2 linked regions of the Nitratifractor salsuginis DSM 16511 genome follow. The protein of the gene in region 2 interacts with the protein of the main gene of each other region in a pairwise test. Links are inferred from orthologs where the notes say so. Each region holds a gene or a part of one and is shown on either strand. Other genes may lie near its edges.

What was found.
Region 1: the proteins of NITSA_RS09300 (region 2) and NITSA_RS07830 interact in binary tests that used the Escherichia coli proteins (3 or more experiments, as listed by UniProt). The link is inferred for Nitratifractor salsuginis DSM 16511 from one-to-one orthologs.

What each region holds. Positions count from the first base shown.
Region 1 is NC_014935.1:1,541,180-1,546,779, forward strand. Bases 1,965-4,733 are described here. They hold NITSA_RS07830 (FKBP-type peptidyl-prolyl cis-trans isomerase), read right to left. Parts: upstream 3,717-4,733; coding sequence 3,213-3,716; downstream 1,965-3,212. Other genes in these bases: NITSA_RS07815 (hypothetical protein), read right to left, coding at 1,965-1,990; NITSA_RS07820 (nucleotidyltransferase domain-containing protein), read right to left, coding at 1,987-2,271; NITSA_RS07825 (ATP-binding protein), read right to left, coding at 2,293-3,081; NITSA_RS10930 (tetratricopeptide repeat protein), read right to left, coding at 3,786-4,574; tolB (Tol-Pal system protein TolB), read right to left, coding at 4,597-4,733. Outside these bases: NITSA_RS07805 (tetratricopeptide repeat protein), read right to left, coding at 1-504; NITSA_RS07810 (TrmH family RNA methyltransferase), read right to left, coding at 583-1,365; more of NITSA_RS07815, read right to left, coding at 1,550-1,964; more of tolB, read right to left, coding at 4,734-5,600. UniProt on the Escherichia coli protein: Folding helper with both chaperone and peptidyl-prolyl cis-trans isomerase (PPIase) activities. Chaperone activity prevents aggregation of unfolded or partially folded proteins and promotes their correct folding.
Region 2 is NC_014935.1:1,813,249-1,820,941, reverse strand. The notes cover bases 2,205-5,109. They hold NITSA_RS09300 (hydrogenase large subunit), read left to right. Parts: upstream 2,205-2,907; coding sequence 2,908-4,311; downstream 4,312-5,109. Other genes in these bases: NITSA_RS09290 (sulfite exporter TauE/SafE family protein), read right to left, coding at 4,995-5,109; NITSA_RS09295 (NADH-quinone oxidoreductase subunit B family protein), read left to right, coding at 4,450-4,962; NITSA_RS09305 (proton-conducting transporter transmembrane domain-containing protein), read left to right, coding at 2,205-2,802. Outside these bases: NITSA_RS09315 (respiratory chain complex I subunit 1 family protein), read left to right, coding at 1-640; NITSA_RS09310 (hydrogenase), read left to right, coding at 642-1,235; more of NITSA_RS09305, read left to right, coding at 1,387-2,204; more of NITSA_RS09290, read right to left, coding at 5,110-5,732; NITSA_RS09285 (DUF1858 domain-containing protein), read left to right, coding at 5,839-6,354; NITSA_RS09280 (NnrS family protein), read right to left, coding at 6,565-7,693.

The sequences.
Region 1 (5,600 bases), 270 kb from region 2 along the record:
GGCCAGGTTGTAGGCGGCTTTGGCGATCCCCTTGGCGGCGGCCCGCTCGTAATAGCCGCGGGCTTTGTCGAAATCCGGCGTGACCCCGTAGCCCCTGTCCCAGACCACCCCTAGGTTGTAAAGAGCATAGCCCTGCCCCTGGGCAGCCGCCTTTTCATACCAATGGCGTGCCTCTTCGAGATCCTTGTAGATCCCCTCCCCTTTGGAGAACATCACCCCCATATCGTATTGGGCATCGGCATAACCCTGTTCTGCCGCTTTGCGGTACCACTCCACCGCCCGGTTTTTATCCATCAGCCGGATCGAACCCATATCGTAGAGCAGCCCCAGATAGAACTGCGCTCTGGCATCCCCCGCCCTGGCAGCCGGAAGCAGTAATTTATAGGAGCGGTCAAACTTTTTCGCCTTGAAAAGCCGAACCCCCTCATCCACCTGCCCCTTATCCACTCCGGCAGCCAAAAGCCAGACACTCAGAAAAAATCCCGCAATCAAATATTTTCTCATTATTAGCCCTGTAATTGGTGTACTGGTATATTGGTTATTGGAAAGATTCCTCAATCCAAAATCCAAAATTCTCAACGCTCAACGCTCAATTCTCAAACGGTACATAATGATCGCCCCCGCCGTCGCCACATTGAAACTCTTGATCCCCGGTTCCATCTCGATCTGCAGTACCGCGTCGCACTTTTCGAGCACTTCTTCGGGCACCCCCTCCTCCTCATTACCCAAAATCAGCGCCCAGCGCTTCGGAACGGGCCCGAACCTCGCCAGAGGCACCGCTTCGGGTGTCGCTTCCGCCGCCAGGAGGGTATAGCCCAGCTCACGCAGTCGCTCCATCGTCTGCAAAATATCCTCATAGCAGTGGACCTTCAGGCGGGTCACGTGCCCGGTGCTCACCCGGATGGCCCGGCGTCCGTAGGGGTGGGGCCCGGAGCTCGGCACCACGTAGCCCCCGACACCCAGCGCCGCGGCGGAGCGGGCGATCGCCCCGACATTCTCCAGATTATTGAGCCGGGTGAGCATCACCACCCGATCGGGCAACTCTTCCAGGGGGACATTGGTCGGGCGCTTCAGATGGGCCATCACGTTGTGATGGATGGAGTGACCGACGATTCGCTCCAGCAGCTCACGGGAGCCCAGATAGACCTTGGGAACCCCCGCCGCCTCGATCCGTTCACGCTCTTTTTCCAAATACTCCGGGGTGCAAAGCAAACTCTTGAACTCCAACCCGCTCCCGAGCAGCTGCCCCACTACCCGCGGGGAGTCGGCGACGAAACTGCCGTCTTTGTCGAAAAGGTTGCCACGAAGGGTGGCATAGGGCCGCAATTCGGGTAATTCCAACGTCTCGAGTTCAATGATCTCCAAAGCCGACTCCTGGGTTTTCTGAAATGGTAACCAAAAAATATCGCTTGCACATCCATAAAGGAAAGATATGATTCGAATCTCTATTGCATCTATACAGACATACCGAAATATTTTTCAATGCGATACTTTCCAGTCTTGAGTCTGAGTATATTGGTATATGAATGAGGGGGAAGAGCGCTGAGTTTTACTCAGCTGCGATCTTTTCAATATAGCGATCTGTAGTCTGCATTACGGCAAGTAATTTTTTGCCATATTCCAATACTTCATCAAAAACTTCGGTAAGCTCATCCTCGATATACTCGTGGACGATGGTATTGCGAATATCCTTCATCAATCGCAGCTCATCGACGCTTTCGATGAGCCCCCGTTTATGCGCCCGATTGACGACATCGACCAAAGTTCCCTGAGCTTCGAATTCATAGGCATCGATGGTCCGAAAGATCTTTCGGACAAGGAAATCGATACTCCGGGCATACCGGCTGCAGAGAGTTTCAAACTTCCCGAACTCTTCGATGCTGTACTCGGCTTTAATCCCTATCGCACCACACTCATCCAAAGAGAGTTCCAGCCATCGCATCTGTTTTTGAAGCAGCTCCCGATCACGTAAAAGTTTCGTTCGTATCATAAAGGAACAGCCCCCTCTCTAGCAATGGTGATAAAAGGATCGTCTACTTTTCCGTTATCCAGAACGATATCGATTTTCTGTTCTCCAAAATGTTTGCAAAATTCGATACGAAGCTTTCGAAGATCCTTTTTGCTCAGCCGCTTATCCACTACCAGCAGGTCGATATCCCCGCCCCGTTTCCTATCGTCTACCCTGCTGCCAAAAAGGTAGAGTTCCGCCTCTTTGGACATCTCGGCAAGAGTACGTTTCAGGAGCTTTCTCTCTTCTTTGGACAGTCTCATATTTGTATTGTAACATTTTGCTTATCGCGACGCTTGGCCCCCCACTCGCCGGAGCCGTCCCTTCCACGCCTTCCAAAACTGCCGGGCGGTGCGGCCGCTTCGGGAAGCCCGTTCCTGGGCGAAACGCAGGGCTTCTCGATGCAGGGCTTCCCGATCGATCTCCTCCCCTTTGAAGTAGTGATCCACCACAGCGAGATACTCTTCCTGATTCAAGGGGTAGAAAGCCAGCCAAAGGCCGAATCGATCCGCCAGGGAGATCTTCTCCTCTACCGAATCGGTGTAGTGAATTTCACCCTCTCGTATGATCGTAGCTTCATTTTCTCTCTGATACTCGGGGACGAGATGGCGGCGGTTGGAGGTGGCATAGACCAAGAGATTATCGGGCGAGGGTTCGATGGAACCTTCCATCGCGCTCTTGAGGTAGGTATAGATATTCTCCCCTTCACCGAAGGTCAAATCATCGAGAAAGAGGATGAAGCGCCAGGGCTCACCCCGGATCTCGTCGAGCACATCGGGGAGATGACGCAGATCCTCTTTGAAAAACTCGATCACCCGCAACCCTCGGTCGGCATAGGCGTTGAGCAGGGCTTTGACCAGGGAGGATTTGCCCGTGCCCCGACTACCCCAGAGCAGGACGTTCTCCGCCTCTTCTCCCCGGAGGAAAGCCTCGGTATTCTCGATGAGGCGGCGTTTCTGCTCCCCAATCCCCACCAGCGCATCCAGAGTGATCGGATCGAGAGTATCTATGCCTTTGAGCCGTCCAAGAGAGGGACGGAAAACGGCTGCTTTTTTCCTCTGCCAATCGACCATCGTCTTTCCTTTTACTGTGATCAAAAGAGTACACTCGATCTATATAGCTTATCGTAAATAAAATGGAGAAGAGAAAGAGGAGAATGTGTTTGGAAAGAAAAATAGAATGAGGCGTAAGCCTCGGCGGGGACTTAGTGGCCGCAGCCGCAGCTGCCGTCGGTACAACCGCCGCCGACTTGACCGGTCTGGGCTTCGGTATCGGTAGCGGGGCGCGCTTCGGTAACGGTGACGTCAAACTCCAGGTCTTTGCCTGCGAGGGGGTGGTTGAAGTCGATGGTGACGGTGTTGTCATCGAAATCGACGACGGTAACCTGAACGGTCTGGCCGTCTTCGCCCTGACCGTAGAGTGCCATCCCTTTTTTCAGATCGATCCCTTCGAACTGTTCGCGGGGCAGGGTCTGCTTCGCTTCGGGATTGACTTCGCCGTAGGCTTCGGCGGCGGGGACGACGATCTTCTTGCTTTCGCCCTCTTTCATACCGACCAGTGCTTTCTCCAGACCGGGGATGATTTGCCCCTTGCCGGTGATGAACTCGAGAGGCTGTGCCCCCTTGTTGCTGTCGATGACGGTATCGGTACCGGCCTCTTTGACTTCGTACTCGATGCCGACGACGCTGTTTTCGTTTTCAATTGCCATAAAAATGTCCTTTGTATAATTTTGCGTCATTGTAACCAAGCAAAGTTAACCGGAGCTTTCAACTCCGGTTTATTTAAGATGTTTTTTCGCCACACGGGCGCTGGGAGTCCCCGGATAGCCGTCGACGATCGCCTGGAAGAAGTTTCTGGCCTGGGCTTTGTCCCCGGTACGCTCCAGGGCGATACCGGTATGCAGCAGCAGCCGGTCCATATAGGCGGCGTTCTCATCGAGCTCGGCACTCTTTTGGTAGTAGCGGATCGCGTCGTCATTCTTGCCGGTACGGTAGGCGATCTCCCCCAGATAGAAGTTGACCGCCGCCGGTTTGTATTTGCGCCCGGCCAGGATGTCGAAACGCCGCTTGGCCTCGGCATAGCGTTTCTGGTTGATCAGCCTCACCCCGCGACTGAAGAGAGCCGAGGAGCCGGCCTTCAGGAGCGGATCTTTTTTGGAAGCGGCTGTTTGCGTTGTTTTGGCGGCTTGGGCTTTCTGCCCCGAAGAGCCGGTGGAGCTCTGAGCGGGCTTTCGGCGGGTCGTGCTTTGGCGCGCAGGGTTTTTCTCGAGGCGGGCCAATCGAGCTTCCAGTGAATCCAATCGCTTGGCAAGGAGTTGTTCACTTCCGTCACTCTTCGATTTCCTGGAGAGAAGGTTGATCTGCTGATTGAGGCTCGAAACCATACTGCGCAAACCGTCGACCTCCTCCTGGAGGCGGTTGACCTGCTGACGCAGGGAGAGAATCGTCTTTTTGTTCTGCGTAGCGAGGGAGCTGCCGCCGTATCCTCCTCCGTAGACGGAAGGTTCGGCCCAAAGCAGGGTCGCCCCCAACAACGCCAGGGTCAAAATCAGTGCCGAACGTTTCACGATCTCACTCCTCAGTTAAAGTTTACCAGTCGATCGACTGGATGCGGTGCTCTCCCAGGGGGAAGAGGATGCTCAGATCGGTCTGCAGGCCGATGTAGCCGATGGAATTGCCCGCTTCGCTGCGCTTGATATAGAGCACGGTATTCCCGTCGTTGGAGAAGCGGGGGAACTGGTTGATCCCGCCGCTGGTCAGCGGCCGGGTATAGTCGCCGTCGGTCGTCGTCAGATAGAGGTTGAAAGCTTTGCCGAAACTGCTCTTCTCTTTGCTCGAATAGACCACTTTGTTGTCGAAGGCATCGCAGGAATCGTTGTTGCTTCCGTGGAAGACCAGTTGGGTGATGGGGCCGCCCGCGAGGGGTTTTTTGAAGATATTGGCATAGCCCAGTCGGTTGGAGACGAAGACCATACTCCGTTCCTTGTCGGCATATTTGCCTCCCACATCGATCCCGCTGTAGGTGGTGAGCTGACGTTTCTCGCCGGTGGCGACATTGTATTCGTAGATATCGGGTTGGCCGGAAGGGGCCATCGTCAGTAGCAGTCGCTTGCCGTCCCGGCTGACGTCGGAGCAGACCAACATCCCCTGGGAATCGAGGATCCGTGTCCGCTGCCCCGTCGTCAGATCGAGGCGATAGAGCGTAGGAAGTTTGCCGCTGTAGTCGGTGTAGTAGATCGTCCGCTGCTTCGCGTCGCCCCAGACGGGAAAGATATTGAGCCCGCCCCGGATGATCGGCTTGATGTAGGTGAAGGTGTAATCGGCCAGGACCACTTCGCTCTCCCGGCGGCCGGTGTAGCGGGCGAAAAGCACATAGCGGTTGAGCCAATCGACCGGCGTGAAGCCCATCGCGGCATTCAGATCGGTCACCGCCCGGTGAATGAGGAAAGGATAGCGGGCCTGAGAGCCGATGCTGTATTTGCGCTCGAAGACCAGGGAAGAGTCTCCCCCTTTGAGGACTTTAACATCGAGGCTCACCCCATTGCCGGACTCACTGATGCGGTATTTAAGCAGATACTCCATCGCGCGCAGAT
Region 2 (7,693 bases):
TGCCTTCACCATCACGGGGCTGCTGGCTCTTTCGACCTTCTTCCTGATGTTGCTGGGCCTGGACAGTGCCAGCAGTTTCGGAGGGATGGGGTCGAGCCGCGAAGCCTTCATCTCCGCTCTCGTGGAGCCGGCGATGGTTTTGACCATCTTCAGTGTCTCGATGATGGCCGGTGACCTAGGAGTGGGGCAGGCGGGGGTGAACCTGGCGCAGCATTTCCCCCGGGAGCATATGGCCAGCTACCTCTTTGCAGCGATCAGTTTCTTTATCCTGCTCATCGCCGAGAACGGGCGCATCCCGGTGGACAATCCCGAAACTCACCTGGAGTTGACGATGGTGCATGAAGCGATGATCCTGGACATTACCGGGATCTATCTGGCGATCATCGAGACGGCGGCTTCGGTGAAATTCGTCATCTTCGCGTCGCTTTTTGCAACCCTCTTTTTGCCCTTCGGGATGGAGGCTGCCTGGCCTCTGGCCCTGCTGATCTTCGTGGGCAAGCTCTTCGCCGTGGCTTTGGCGGTGGCGCTGATCGAAGTCAATACGGCCAAACTGCGGCTTTTCAAGGTGCCCGATCTGCTGGGGATCGCCATTGTGTTTGCCTTTTTGTCGCTGATTACCTTTTACGTACTGGGGGCTTGAAATGGTGGATTTTCTGATCGGTCTTTTTTTGGCCACACTGATTACGGCGCTCTTTACCACGCGGCTCTATCGGCTGCTGTTTTGGTATTCCCTCAACTCGTTGACCCTGGGGCTGCTGGCTCTGGTCCTGGGGAGCGAGCTTGGCGACCGGGCGATGCTCATCAGCGGGACGCTGACGATCCTGCTCAAAGCCCTGGCGATTCCCTACATTCTGAAGTATCTCAGCCAGAAGTTTCAGTTGGTGCGTCAGGTTCCTCCCAGCATCAAAACCCAGTATGCCATTATGCTGGTGCCGGCGATTCTGGTCTTTACCTTCTATCTGGCCGAACCCATCAGCCATATGGTGCAGGGCAATGCTAACTATGTGGCGGTCAGTATCTCATCGCTCTTTCTTTCGCTGCTGCTGATGATCGAGCACCGCAACATCGCCCCCAAGATCGTGGGCTTTTTGAGTATGGAGAATGCCCTCTTCCTGCTGGGGACCACCGCCACGGGCGGGATGCCGATGCTGGTGGAGCTGGGGATCTTCTTCGATCTGTTGATGGCCATTGTGGTGATCAACCTGCTGCTCTATCGTGAGGAGGCCGAGTCATGATTGTTTGTAGAGCGTTCCAACTGTTTCAAAATCACTCCACTTTGACCCGACAGCTCCGGCAGTCGCAAACGCCTGCGGCGCCCCTGCGGGGTTGGGTGCTCCTTTGTCACCATCGAATCAAAGCTCCGTTGTCTTGTAGAGGAGAGGGATTATGATGCTCTTTTTCCTGCTCTTACCCCCCTTCCTGATGTTCGCCGCCAGCTTTTCCCACAATCTCTGGGCGCGCCGACTGCTGCCGATCAGCTCTTTTGCGGTATTGCTGCCGGTGATCGAACTTTTCCGCCTGCCCAAACCCTATCATCTCTGGGGCAACTATTTGGTGGCCGACGATCTCAACACTTATATTCTGCTGGTCTCATCCGTGGTCGGCATCGGGGTGACTTTGGCGCTGCTGACCCTGGATAAACACGTGAAGGTCACCCAAAAAGCCCTCTACCGCTTCTACCGGTTCTTCGGGCTCTTCTGGATCGGTTTGACCCTTTCGATCCTGGCCAACCATATGGGGATCTTCTGGATCGGTCTGGAGATGGCGACCCTCTCCACGGTCTATATGATCAAGACCAACCACAGCCCCGCCGCCCATAAAGAGGCATGGAACTATATGATCGTCGGGGCCATCGCCATTTCGCTGGTACTGTTTGGGGTGATCCTCATCTACGCGGCGGCCAAGCCGATCCTGGGTGAGGAGGCGATGCTCTTCGATGCGCTCCTGAGCCACGCCGACAGGATCCCCTCTCCCTTCCTCTTCGAGATGGGCTTTGCGTTGGCGGCTCTGGGGATGTTCGTCAAGATGGGCTTTTTCCCCATGAACCTCTGGCTGGCCCATATCGAGCGGGCTTCCTTCTACCCCGTGGCGGCTTTGTTTAGCGGGATTTTGGAGAGCGGGGTGATGGCGGGCTTTTTCCGTTTTTCGAAGATTGCCGAGCGGGTCAACTATGACCACCTCTTCATCTTCGTCTTTATCTATACGCTGTTGACGATCTTCATCGTCTCTTTCTTGATTTTCCGGGCCAAGGATTTCATGCGCCTCTTCAGCCTCTCAGGGGTCGAGCATATGGCCCTCATCGCCCTTTTCTGGGTGAGTGGGGGGACCTTCGCCGCACTGCTTCATTTCGGGGCCCACGCCTTTCTCAAACCGGCCCTTTTCCTTTCGACGGGGGTACTGGAATCGACCGGGCGTTACCACTTCGCCGGGGCGCTCAAAGGCTACAGCGGCAATCGGGGCCGGCTCTTCTGGTTCCTGGTGGGGCTCTTTATGCTGGCGATCATTTCGATCCCTCCCAGCCCGATGTTCTTCAGTGAACTCTACGGCTTCGGTGCTATGATCGACAATGCCAAAACAAGCCACCATCTCCTGGCGATGCTGGGGGCCATCGCCCTGCTACTGGTGCTACTCTCGGTGATCTTTTACCGCTTTGTGCAGATCTATCAGTCGATGAAATACGAGGGGGAGGAGAGCCCCAAAAAGGTCTACACGAGTGAAGTACTGGCCCTGGCGATCTTCGCGGTGGGCCTGGCGGCGCTGTTGCTTCCCTCTTCGATGAGCTTCCTCCAGGGAATCGGATGAGCCTTTTGGAATTGAGAATGGAGAATTGAGAATGGAGAATTTGACTTGCGACGTGAGGGCCGAAGGCCCGTGCCTGAGACTTGCGACTGAAAAAGGCTTTGCACAATGAAACGTCTGATTGCCCGCTATGCCGTCGATCGCGGCGACAACTTCGAACTGCTGACCCGTTTCGATGACGGGATGGTCCGTGAACAGGTTTCCCGCTCTCAGCCGGTGGCGGCGAGTATCATGCCCCGTTTTCCGGCGGCGATCTGGTTCGAGCGCAAGACGGCCGACGATTTCGGGATCCGTTTCGAGGGGGCTTTCGACTTCCGGCCTCTGGTCCATCACGAACGTTGGCCCGAGGGGGTTTACCCGATGCGCAGGGATTTTGACGTTCATACGGTTCTTGAAGCGGCGGAGTACCGCCCCTATCATTATGAAACGATCGGCGGGGATGGAGTCTTTGAAGTGGCGGTAGGACCGATCCACGCCGGGATCATTGAGCCGGGGCATTTTCATTTTTCCCAGGCGGGGGAAGATATGCTTCACCAGGAGGTGCGCCACTTCTACAAATACCGGGGCATCGAAAAGATGCTGGAGGGCAAAAACCTGGCCGAAGCCGCCCCTATCGTCAGCCGGATCAGCGGCAACGAAAGTGTCGCCGCCCAGTCGGCCTTCCTGCACATCGTGGAAGAATCCACAGCTCAGGAACTGCCCGAAGCCCTTCGCCTGCGCCACGCCCTGCTGCTGGAGCTGGAGCGGATTATCCACCACTGGACCGACCTGGGCTTCATCCCCAACGATGCCGGTTTCGGCGCAGCTCTGGCCTGGGGCTCCGCCCGGGCGGAAGAGGCACGGCGCTTGATGGCCCGGCTCACAAGAAGCCGCTTCGGTTTCGAGGCGCTTTTCAGGGAGCTTCCGGCTTGGGATCTCGGGGAGATTTCGAGCTTTGCCCAGCGGATGGAGGAGGCGATCGGATGGTTTGAGAATTGGATCGTCGATATCCCCTCCCTCTGGGACCGGATGGATACCACGGGTATCCTGAAAGCCGACGATGCCAAGCGTTACGGTTGTGTGGGGGTGATGGCCCGTGCCAGCGGTTTGAGTCTGGATGTGCGTTCTGACGATCCCTTTTACACGGAGAGGGGCTTCGCAGCGGCCACGGAAACGAGCGGAGATGTCGCAGCCCGTTTCAAAGTCCGTATCGCCGAAGTCAAGAGCTCTTTGGCGTTGATACAAAGCTTCGTGCGGGAGTTGATGGAGAAGGGTGCCGAATCCGGCGAAGACTTCTCCCTTTTGGAGAGTGAGGCGAAGGATGGCTTCTACGAGAGCTTCGTCGAAAGTTCCCTGGGAGAGATCTATATGAGCATCGAGATCGAGGCCGGGAAGATCGGTCGCTTTTTCTACCGGGATCCCAGCTTCGTCAATTGGCAGGCGTTGCACCTGATGATGCCGGGTAATATCATCGCCGATTTCCCCCTGATCAACAAGAGCTGCGATCTGAGCTATGCGGGAAATGACCTATAAATGAGTGAAGAATGAGGAGTTAGGAGTGAGGAATTTTGGTAAGCGTTGTTTCACAACGCAATTAATTATGAGCGGGCAAAGCCCGCAAACCAACGATCGACGATTGACGACCAACGACTCCCAGCCGGAGGCTGCATTATGCTGAAATATTGGCAAAAGCGATTCCAAACCGGGGTTTTGACGGAGCATCCTGAGTTTGACGAGCGGATGAAGGAGCTGCGCAAGCGGCTCAGGGATGAGGTCAAGCGCAAATTCGCCGGTTCTCTGGCGATTCGGATGGTGGACAGCGGCAGCTGCAACGCCTGCGAAGCGGAGTGCAATGCCCTGAGCAATCCCTATTACGATTTGGAGCGTCTGGGGATTCATTTCGTCGCGTCGCCCCGGCATGCCGACCTGATGCTGCTCAGCGGCGTGCTGACTTTCAATATGCTCCCCCACGTCCTGGATGCCTGGGAGCAGATCCCCGAGCCCAAATGGTGCATCACCCTGGGGGATTGCCCGGCGATGCAGGCACCCTTCGAACACACCTTCGCCGTCACCGCTCCCGCTTCGGAGCATCTGCCGGTAGCCCATCATATCCCCGGCTGTCCCCCGAGCCCGGATCGGATCATCGAGGGTCTGCTCGAATTTCTGGAGAACCTGGAAAGCTAAAGCGACTTCGTGTGCCCAAATATCTTGAGTGATTAGAGCAGCCCGTAGAGCATTTTGAAGGCCAGAATATAAAGGATCAATGCCATAATCTTTTTGATCTGCTGCTGATTGAGTTTGAAATGCATCAGGTGGTTCCCCAAGTATCCTCCGACGACGGAGGCGAGGGCGACGAGGAGCAGGAGTCTCCAGTCGAGGGGGACGTAGCTGGCGTAGGTGAAAAAAGAGCCCAGTGCAGAGAACGGAACGACGAAACTGACAGCCACGGCCACTTTGCGGGGTTCGAATCCCAGGAGGATCAGGAGAGGGATGAGCAGGTTTCCTCCGCCGACCCCCAGCAGACCGGAGACGAGCCCCACGCCGCTTCCCACCGCCAGAAGGAGCGGTTTGGAGTGCAAATGGGTCAGCGCCTTTTTCCTCCCGAACATCATCATTGTGGCGCTATAGAGCAGGAGAAGCACGAAGAGCGCCTTGACGAACTCCTGATCGACGAAGCGGTTGAACCAGGCTCCCAACGGGGCGAAGAGCAGCATCCCCAGGGCCATAGGCCAGAGTTGGGCGATATCCAGGGCTTTGCGCCGAAAGTTCATCACGCTGGAGGTGATGGTGGTAGAGGCCCCGGCGAAGAGCCCGACTGCCTTGGCGACGTTGAAATCGACTCCCAAAAAGTGCAGGATAGGGATCAGGGCAATCCCCGATCCGGCGCCACCCATTGAAAAGAGAATGGACAATACAAAGGCCAGGAAGACATAGAGAAGATATTCGGCAGGCAAAAAGGCTCCTTGGATTAACGCTTTCTTATCGGAATAATAAGTAGTATACTATTGAATCTGGAGTAATATTCTCCTGATTAATAGAAATTAATAAAAGAAGGAGTCGATGATGAAAGAGATTACGATGGAGACCAAGATCGCTGATCTGCTCAACAACTATCCGGGGATGAAGGAGACACTGATCGCCATCAACCCTAAATTCAAAAAGCTCAACAACCCCGTCCTGCGCCGCACCCTGGCCAAAGTCGCCGGTGTACGCCAGGCGGCGATCGTCGGCGGGATGGAGCCCCTCGATCTGCTCAACAAGCTGCGCGAAGCGGTGGGGCAGCCTCCCGTCGATGCCGAAGGGGTAGCTACGGAGAGCGAAAGTGTGAGTGAAGCACCCGAGTGGATTGATGGAGAGGTCAAAGCGACTCTCAACGCCAACGAACTGCTGGATGCCCAAAAGAACCCTCTGGCCGAAGCCCATATGGCGCTCAAAGGATTGAATGAGGGAGAAATGATCGCTATCGAGTCCGATTTCAAGCCCGAACCGCTGATCGAAGAGCTTCAAAAGGCCGGCCACGAAGTCTATTGTAAAGAGGAGTCGCCGGAGCGCTTCTTGACCTATGTGAGGAAATGAGGGGCGAGAGTTTAGCGTTGAGAGCTGAGCGTTGAGAGTTGAGACGGTTCTCTTTCTGGTTCTCGCGTTGAACGTAGAACCCCATACGATACTTGATACAGAGGACATACTTTTAGCCTCTTACCTATGATAGATTTGAGTGGGATAGGCATTCCCACGCATAGCGTGGGAACGAGAGGCGAGAGAGTGCTTGGATAGTGCCTTTTTGCCTTATCCCGGGATCCCGTCGGCTCTGGGGCTCAGGAGCCATTTGAAATAGCGTTTGATATAGAGGATAAAAGGCAGCGCCCAGACGATCGCCGAGAGGAGGATCAGGAGGCTTCCCTGCGCCGGGTAGAAAGTGACGGCGGTTCTCAGGATCGCCGAGAAGAGAATGAGCCCGACGCTCAGGCAGATCCAAATATCCCGTTCTTTGGCGATATCGCGTCCGGTATGGACGATGGTGATGACCACCATCACGAGATAGAAGGAAAGCGTCCAGGTTCCGGAGGTGAGCATATGGAGAAGATCGCCGTTGTACCAGGGTAATCCCGCCAAGTAGTTGTAGCCGATCAATCCGAATCCCGCCGCCATACTCACAGGAACCAGCGTCAGCGAAAAGATGAGCCGTTTTTTGAAGAGATTGGTCTCGTCGTAGGCGATGAAATCGTTCAGAATGGCCAGGCTTGCCGCGGCGGTGCCCAGGGCGATCCAGCCGATAGCCCGGTTCTGGGGCCAGAAGAATTCGACGGCGGTAAAGAGGGCGATCATAAAGATCGTCAGGTTATAGGCAGGCGGCCGGGCGAAGAAGACCTCTTCGTACCCTTCGTGCTCCAGGATCTCGTTGACCGCTTCGATATTGACCCGGCGGATGGAAAGGACGATGAGCACCAGAAAGATCCCCAAGGCGACTTTGAGCACTTCCAGCGGCGGCGTGCCGACCCAGCCCGCCGCGGCGAGATAGAACCAGACCTGCGCTGCCTGCACAGCGACGAATGCGTAGGCGATACTGACGTGCCGTTTGGCCGGGTCTTGGAAGATGGGTTTGATGACCAGCAGGGTCAGCCAGGCGAAGAGGGCGATATTGATGAGTGCGGCAGGGTAGAAGGTGATCCACCCCGAAAGCCAAAAGGCCACACGCCCCAGGATCCAGAGGCCGAAGAGGCGGCGCAGGGTTTCGCCCACGATCGGCACGGTGCCGGGGTAGAGCTCAGGCGCTCCCGTGAGGATAAAGGCCGCCATCCCCAGAAAGCCGACTCCATAGAGCATCTCGTAGATGTGCCAGCTGAGCGCGTCGCCGAGGAAAGGAAGAGGGATGTAGCCCGTGTAGTGCAGGGCCCAAAGGAGGATCGAGAGGATC